2 regions of the Paenibacillus sp. Z6-24 genome follow, and region 2 is predicted to be linked to the other one. Evidence: predicted binding sites of a transcription regulator. Region 2 holds the regulator's gene; the other holds the start of a gene.

Region 1 (4,433 bases), 400 kb from region 2:
AAGCTGGATAGACAGCTCTGGCGATCTGGTCGATAGTACAAGGTTATCTTGCGGTCTGGCATTTTATAATTGCTGTACAAAATAATATATTGAACAGGGATAGAGATCAGCAGCACTGTGCATACCAAAAACCGAAAGTACCTTCTCAGGTAACTTCCGGTCTGTATTGAATCTGCAAGTTGGATTTTGGATCTGCAGGTTGAATTAACAAGGCGCAGCAGCTTCGTTAAGATGATTAGGCAATTTCAACAGCAACCTGCTAGGTGGCAGCAAAAGCTCCGGCATGCTCCAGTGCACGCTGTGCATGGGCAGAACCATCATACGGAACGATAATTTTCTGATACATGGTTCAATATTCCTCTTCGGATTAATGGCTGGCGGCCGGCTGATTCAGCGGGCTTGGCGCCGGATGGGTCATTGCTGTACGCAGCACGGTGATTCCCCAGGTGATCAAGGCAATCAGCAGCAGATGAATCACGAATGTAGTCATCGGCGCCCCGCTGTAGATCAGGCGCAGATAGCCCTGAATTGCATTTGGTGCCGGCAGGAAACTGCCGATATGACGGTAAAAAGGAGTCAGCATGGCTGAAGGAATAATATTGCCTGCAGTCATGAGCTGAAAAGGAATTAGTGCCACATTAAACAGTGGAGCCGCATTGCCAAACAAGGCAAAGCCCATCTGTGTTACAGCGATGCACGCTATATAGACGAGAATATGGAAGCCCCACATCTGCCAGAACGAAGCTGCCGTATCTGCAAACAGCATCGCTGCACCGGTAACAATAAGCGAGCCAATAATGGATACGCCCAGCAGCAGTATTTGTCTGCCCCAGAAAATCTCCCATTTGCTGCGGTTGCGCTTGAGCATCATCGATGAGAGGTTCAGCTGGATATTCATCGTCATGACCCCGATATAAGTAACAAACCCAAGCACCATCGGCAGCATGGAGATGGCAAAGTTGCTGATATCATGGGTTTTAACGATTTCGGCTTCGGTCATAACCACTTCTTGCTGGACAGCTGTAAAGCCCTGCTTGCTGACAACTGCGGAGATCTGCGCTGCCGAGCTCTCCATCATGGATTTGGCGATATCCGAGTTGCCCTGGTTAATGTAATACACAAGCTTGCTGTTTCTTTCGTCAGCAGCCTGTTCCGCAAAGTTCTTGGGAATGGAAATGACCATCATCAGTGCACCATTATCCATCTGCTGCTGTGCTTCCGTCAGCGTGCTATAAGGCACAATTTGATAAGGAGCCTGCTTGCCAATCGCATTAGCAATTAGCTGGCCTGCTGCCTGATCTTCATTAACAATCCCTACCTTGAGCTGATCGATCCGCTGGGTAGCACCGCTATACCCGGTCATCCATATGATGGTAAACAGTAAAGGTACAAAAACGGCAAATACCAATCCAATCTTGGTCTGTACAATTTTCAGAAAATCCTTGCATGTGCTTAACACGTTCATTCTGTACTTCCTCTCATTCTATTAATTTAAATATTAATAAATGCATAGCCGATAGATGGTTATGCATCTATTTGATCAAAAAATCACCGGCCTCAGTATTCAGCCGGATAGACTCTTGTATATTTTGTTGATGGCTCCGATAAACCGGTCACTGCCTTCATCGGTCAGTACCTGATTGACTTCGTCTTCAATCCCTCGCATCGCTGGTGTAACCTGCTCCAGCAACTCCTTACCTTTGACGGTCAGATGTACATTGACAGCACGACGATCATTGGGATCCACCTGCCGCATAATCAGCTGCTTGTTCTCCAGACGTTCCAGTGTCTTGCCAATACTGGTCTGATCGCGCTCATGCACCTGGGCCAGCACTTTCTGTGAGACACCGCCATGACTGCTGAGCTGATGCAGCACGCCGAATTGTTCCGGAGTAATATCATAGGGCTGCAACCGCTGAGCCGCTTTTTTTCGGTACAACAAATAGGTTCGGGATAGCAGTAAGCCCAGTGGGCTCTGTTCCTGATCAAAAGGCATAAATACCCTCCTATATAAATACTAGCATAGACGATAATCGCCTATGCTAGTATATTCTTTCTTATTTGGTTGTGTCAAAGATTATTTTGAAAAAACGCATAAAAAATAATATGCATTTTATTAATCTCTCGGATAATTGACCTGCATAATATCCATAAAAGGAATCTTGTATAGATCTTCCATCTGCTGTACATGGACCTTGCCTGTACGAGAGTCCATATTTACAATCTGACCGCGTACAGTGTCCTGCCAACCCCATACGGTCAGAACGATCTCGGACTTTTCCCGATACGCTTCGGTCAGCTGATTACCCATTTCTTCCAGAACAAATTCATCGCGTGTTGGACGCTTGGCCACTTTTGCTTTAGCCAACGAAATACCTCCCTAATCAATATGCTATATCTATTTTAACCTTATATGCGTTTATGCACAATAGTTTCAATGAAAAAATAGGAACAAATGTTCCTTTTTTTGAATATACTCACCATGATACCCAATTCGGGATAAGTGCTTTCCTCTTCATCTATCTTTCTTTTCACGATTTCCACAGCAAAGAGACCGTCCATTAACAAGACGGTCGGTACATAATTCATATCCCAGTAATTTACCAGTATACCCTGGCGTTTATGATTTGGTAAGCCAATCCTTTTGCAACGGTCGTTGCTGGCACAATCTCACCTACTGCGACCGGATATGCATTTATTTGATAATCATTACCGGTGCCTGGGCGCGCTGTGTCACATAACGACTGACACTGCCCAGTACCATTTCACTCATCGTGCTGAGTCCACGGCTGCCCATGACAATCAGATCAGGTTTGGATTGCTGCGCATATTCCACAATACCTTTGGCTGCACTGCCGTACAGAATCACCGTACGGGCATCCGGAATTTTGGAGATCATTTCGCGCAGATTGCGCCGAATCTCGTCTTCTTTATGGTCGAAATAAATCTCCAGCTCGCTGGAGGTCATGATGAGAGGTTGACGCAGTTCATCTACAGTCGCTGAATCCACGTAAAGAATTTCCAGCTCGGCTTCCAGGCTTTGTGCAAGTGCAGCTCCACGTTCCAACGCTTTCTGGGAATGCATGGAACCATCATAAGGGACAAGAACATGCGAGATCGCCATGGTGAACTCCTCCTTTGATATGGGCATCCTTATCCGGCATTTAGCTATTGAACCAGCAGTATAGAAATCATGCCTAATTATAATATAAATCCATTTAATACCAATTGCAAGCGTTTTCATTTTGTGGGTGGGGATTTTTCTTGGAAAGTGGGAGGGAGCTCCCGGGGGACTGCGCTGCGGAATTGGATTAGTCTTCTGCCCCTCGTTAAGATCGGATATTTGGAATATCCGCTTTGCGGAAAATATCCGATCTTAAATAGGGCCGCTTCGCTGCTGAAGTCTAATTCCAATTCCTCCGCTTCGTGCCGGGAGCTCATCCATCACTTCCCAGGGAAAGAATTCCCCATGGGTGAGAGGAGTAAGTTTTAGAGAGATGAGCTGGTGTGGATACGTTGGAACTTTAGGTGATAGGTTTTTTAGTTTTTAGTTTTTCAGCTTTCAGTTTATTTTTCAATTTGTTTTTGCTTTTCACTTTTTTTAATTTTTGATTTTATTCTATGGTTTTTATTCTATTTGTTGGTTTACTTTTATTCCCAAAAAATGGGTGGTTCGTAATGAGCTTTGTAGATGTGGGTTAGGCTTTACGCATCCAGACGGTCATGTCGCCTTCGCCGCGGTTGCCCCACATGAAGTAAGGGATGGCGGTGAAGGATTGGTGCGTTTGTTCGGGGGCGTGGTCCTGATAGAGGGACTGGCCCCAGGTTTGTTCCTGGTCTCGGATCGCGCTGCCTTCGATGATGGTGCAGCCGCCCAGCAGGGCTCCGTCGAATCTAGCGGTCATTGGTTTGTCGGTCTCGATCTGCAGGGCGGCGATCAGCTCGCCATTATCGGCTTGTTCGAGACAATAGACGAGCGGACCGCGCTGCAGGGCGACTTTGCCTGCAGTGGCACGCAGCTTGGGATTGGCACGCAGGATCTGGATATCCATTTCCAGGTTCCATTCGACGATGTCACTGGCTGACCATTCGCGCTGGATATAGACATAGCCATCGCGCAGCAGTGAAGCATAAGATACGGACTCGCCGTTGATGGTCAGGGCAGCCTGCTTGCACCAGCCGGGCAGACGTAGAGCGAGTGTGAACGATTGCGGTTGTTCCAAGGCAAAGGTGAATCGGGATGCACCATTCCATGGGTAGCCTGTCTCCTGCTGGATCTTGATATTACGATCGCCTACCGGCAGTTCAGCGGATGCACCGACATACAGATGGGTGTAAATGGTAGCTTCGTCGCTGCTGTAAATGTACTGGCCGAGCGATGTGATCAGACGGGCTACGTTGGGAGGGCAGCAGGAGCAGCCGAACCATTTTTG
Region 2 (4,433 bases):
AATTCCTAAATTTGAAAACTGACTCCCTAAAAGTGTTACAATCATATTAATACCTTTAATACCATTTTATTACATATATTTGTGATGATATGATTTTTACTAACGAAAAGGAGGATATGTATTTATAATGATCAATGTACTCGTTGCAGATGATAACCGGGAATTCACGCAGATGCTGTCAGACTACATCTCCCATCAGGAAGATATGACTCTCGCAGGTACGACCTATAATGGGGAGGAGACTTTGCAATTGATCGAAGAGTTACCGGAACCGCCGGATGTCGTGCTGTTGGATATTATTATGCCGCATCTGGATGGATTAGGAGTGCTGGAACGTCTTCCTGATATGCATATTATTCCCAAACCCAAGATTATTATGCTGACTGCTTTTGGACAGGAACAAGTAACACAGCGTGCTCTGGAATTGGGTGCCTCGTATTTTATGCTCAAGCCCTTCGATCTTCAGGTATTGGGCAGCCGAATACGGCAGCTGGCTGAAGTGCCGGTATCAGCGAAAGCCTATCGTTCACAGCCGTTGGTGGCTGCAGCGCCGCGCCCTGTAGCAGCGGCAGCCCCGATTGATAATGCTGGCAAGGAGCAGCTTCTGGAAGCGTCCATCACCAAGATTCTCAACGAAATCGGTGTACCTCCGCATATCAAAGGTTATCAATACGTACGAGAAGCTATTACAGAGGTATATCACAATATCGATATACTCGGCTCCGTGACTAAAGTGCTGTATCCTCAAATAGCCCAAAAGTTCAATTCTAATCCAGCCCGGGTTGAGCGCGCAATTCGTCACGCGATCGAAGTTACCTGGAAAAGGGGAGATATCTCACATATGAGTCACCTTTTCAATTATGAGATCAATATTAGCAAAACAAAGCCGACCAACAGCTCCTTCATTGCCGCCATTGCAGACAAGCTGAGGATTGAACATAGTAGTTCTCCATAGAATAAAGTTTGTATAAAGTTTGTAGCTGATACGGATTGCAATTTCACTATAAAATCTTCAAAAGGTTGGAGGGGTTCGGGGTGTTTATTTTTTATATATGATCAATTATGTAATCGAATAATTGCATACACTCCTTTTTAGAATCAAAATGGAGTATCCGCTGCCATTTCTTTATCCGGTAATAATGCAAGAACACACTCTTCTATTTTACGAACAAGAGGTAACTCTGTGATCGGTGCGGGTAATAAATGACTGACCACTTGTTGCAGCACCATTCGTACAAATAAAGGAGGCATTTCAATGGACAAGGAAGTCAGGCAGCGTCTGATTACTATTTGTGAGATGCATATTGGCAATCTGGAGGAGCAGTTGCGTAAGCTGTATACAATCGAGAATCCGCTGCGGGGAAGTGACGTGGCAGGCGGAGACATTATCGATGTACGGGTTGAGCTGGAGATCTGCCGACGTCTGGAAGAGATTTATCAGCGGATTGATATCGAAGGAGCCAGCGAAGGCGAGACCTATGATATGTACCATTCGTACTCTTTTCATACGACCAAGGCCAAGGAAGTGTTCGAAGCGCGCAAGTTAAAGCTCGAGCTGCAGCATGCTGCGGAGATTAAAAATATCAGCTTGCTGCTCGAGGGATTCCTTCAGGAGCTGACCAGGCTGCGTAAGGTGTAGCCAAATAACAGTGCATAATCATAACAGGCACTGTTAATCATAGCTGAATCGGCTTATTGGAGCAGATGAATGCAGTAGATGGACAAACTAGATAGGCAGAATCCAGGCAACAAAAGAAATAAACCATGAAACGCAAAAAAGACTCCATAAACAGGAGTCTTTTTTGCGTTTCGTTATTTCGCCAAAAAGGAAAGTGGCGGAACAAGAGTGAGCATACAGGCAAAAGGCTGGTTAGCATTCTGCATGCAGCGGCATAACTTAGTGCAGGTTACGGAACAAGCCTACTACTTTGCCGAGGATTGTTACACGAGTCAGACGAAGCGGCTCGTACATTGCATTCTCTGGCTGCAGACGAATATGATCTTTCTCTTTGTAGAACGTTTTGACGGTGGCTTCATCTTCCTCCGTCATGGCAACAACGATATCTCCATTATCAGCAGTCTGCTGCTGGCGGACGATAACAAAGTCACCATTATGAATACCGGCTTCAATCATACTGTCTCCGACAACGGAAAGCATAAAGATCTGGTTGTCACCTGTAAATTGCTGTGGAAGAGGGAAATAATCTTCAATATGTTCGGTAGCAGTGATCGGTACGCCGGCGGTAACTTTGCCGATAATCGGTACACGGGACACCGTCTGCGCAAACAGCAGATTATTTTCGGTTTCTTCCTGACCCAGCAGCTCGATCGCACGAGGTTTAGTAGGGTCGCGGCGGATCAAGCCCTTTTTCTCCAGACGATCCAGATGACCATGTACAGTAGAGCTGGAAGCCAGACCTACAGCTTCACCAATCTCACGTACGGACGGCGGGTAACCTTTGAGTTTAACTTCATTCCGGATAAATTCCAGAATAGCCTGTTGGCGACTTGAAATCTTGGACATGCCGTATCAACCCCAATACTAGTAACGTTTGGAAAAAGTATAACATAGAACTTCCGTTCGTACAAACATAAGTTCTAAAAGTTAGTGACTATTTCCCCATGCCTTATTTGGCAGCAGACGAGTCCCTGATGGTTACCTCATCCTGCTTCCTTACTCATCATACACCTCATTTCTAAAAAAGCGAACGAAAGTTCGCAAAAAGGTGTTGATCAAAACATATGTTCGTGCTATATTATTGACGGAGAAACAAGAACAAACGTTTGGGGTGTGGTATTCATGTTAAAGTACAGTACATACAAGAGCATACACAATCAGCCGGAGCAGCAGGATCAATCTTCTGCTTCCACTAAAACGGATATTCAACATACATCTGCGCATACGAATGAACTTCGCCAGTCTGCACCGATTTCTGCCAGCAAGGCAGAGAAAGGGATGACAGTCGATACATGGACATACGCTTCCGAGCCTGCTGATGATACAAATAAGCAACGGCAAGCCGCTGCCCGTCAAAAGCCTGTCAAAAAAACGCTGCGGCAGAAGACACTGAATCTGATCGAGATGACCGTTCAGAAATCGAAATGGAAATCGAGCGGACGACTGCTTATATGTGTTTTGTTCGCATCGATCCTTTTATATGGAGGTTTTCAGCATCTGGTTATTGCCGATGAAGTGCCGGGCAATGAACAGCGTGTTATCGTCGAGAGCGGTGACAGCCTGTGGGCAATCGCGTCCCGTTACAAATCGGAGGAGTCGGATATTCGCGATTATGTAGCCGAGATCCGTGATCATAACCAGCTGGTTTCCACCCAGATTGAGAGTGGCGATGTACTGGTAATCCCTTATGATTAAATACGATATATACACCTTATTTCTATATTGATATATAAAAGGCTTGTCCGGCTGTAATAGCCTTGACAAGCCTTTTTTTACATGTCAAAGTTAGTAAAGATAAGAATGGGAGGTTAGTCATGGACATCGATGTACTGATTGCGCGTATTAATGAACTGGCACGTAAAAAGAAGGACACCGGTCTGACCGCTGAAGAAACGATCGAGCGGGATGAACTTCGTGCCGTTTATCTTGGCAATATCCGCCGTAATTTCCGCCAGCAGCTGGAGACGATTGAGTTTGTTGAAGACGCTGAAGGCGGCAAACGCTGAGCAGCAGCTGCACAGCAGGGTAAACTGGATATTCCAATATAAATAAGATGGTATTGTTCAATCTTCATTATAATAAGATGCAACAACCATACAGGGATGTCATAGCTGATCATGGCTGGGCATCCCCTTTCATGTCACGGTTCCTCAACATGTAAGCGTATTGAGATCATTGAGCTGTCTGTCCGGCTTGCCTATGGGGAAGTACAGACAACAGTTCGACCAGTCTGAATATAGAACAATCATCTTTTATATTTTATTTAGGGGGAAATCGCGATGTCCCGTTCCTGGGAGAGGCAAGTCAAACGCAATACCAAGCAGGTCAATGCCCGGCGTAAAAAGGCCGGTCAAAGCGAAGTAGGCAGCAAGAGCACCAAACCATCCGAATATACGACCTACAAAGGCCGGAATTTTGTATTCCCGGCTACGCTGGTTCTGCTCGGTCTGGCTTATGGTGCGATGGGTCTGATGTATCCTGCATCCATGGGCAGCACCGTATTATTTATTGTAACGGTAGTTATGTATCTGCTGCTGGGCGTCATCCTTTATCTGCGCAGACCGTATCTCAAAGTCGGCAAAGATGCAGTGATCACGACCAAGTTCAATCGTGAACGCCTCGTAACGGCAGCTCAGATCAAAAAGATCCGTCTGCAAAAAGGCTATGTGATCATCGAGCACAGCGGCAAAGGTGGAGCATGGGTATTTGCCCGCACACTGAACCGTTATGATACGAATGCAATGGCTGCACAGCT

What was found. Region 2 encodes LexA, which represses DNA repair genes until DNA is damaged. Its sites were predicted from a motif close to CGAACATATGTTCG; they were not measured.
Region 1: the regulator LexA is predicted to act here: its motif matches at 2,449-2,462, upstream of M1D61_RS11515 (YolD-like family protein).

Annotation. Positions count from the first base shown of each region.
Region 1 covers NZ_CP096398.1:2,631,431-2,635,863, forward strand. Annotated here, with positions in the region: gene M1D61_RS11500 (universal stress protein) at 260-346, opposite strand; gene M1D61_RS11505 (YhgE/Pip domain-containing protein) at 368-1,465, opposite strand; gene M1D61_RS11510 (MarR family winged helix-turn-helix transcriptional regulator) at 1,565-1,996, opposite strand; gene M1D61_RS11515 (YolD-like family protein) at 2,117-2,368, opposite strand; gene M1D61_RS11520 (universal stress protein) at 2,696-3,124, opposite strand; gene M1D61_RS11525 (glycoside hydrolase family 127 protein) at 3,699-4,433, opposite strand, start outside.
Region 2 covers NZ_CP096398.1:2,228,689-2,233,121, forward strand. Annotated here, with positions in the region: gene spo0A (sporulation transcription factor Spo0A) at 128-955, shown strand; gene M1D61_RS09830 (hypothetical protein) at 1,256-1,639, shown strand; gene lexA (transcriptional repressor LexA) at 1,898-2,524, opposite strand; gene M1D61_RS09840 (LysM peptidoglycan-binding domain-containing protein) at 2,801-3,373, shown strand; gene M1D61_RS09845 (DUF896 domain-containing protein) at 3,493-3,684, shown strand; gene M1D61_RS09850 (methyltransferase) at 3,958-4,433, shown strand, end outside.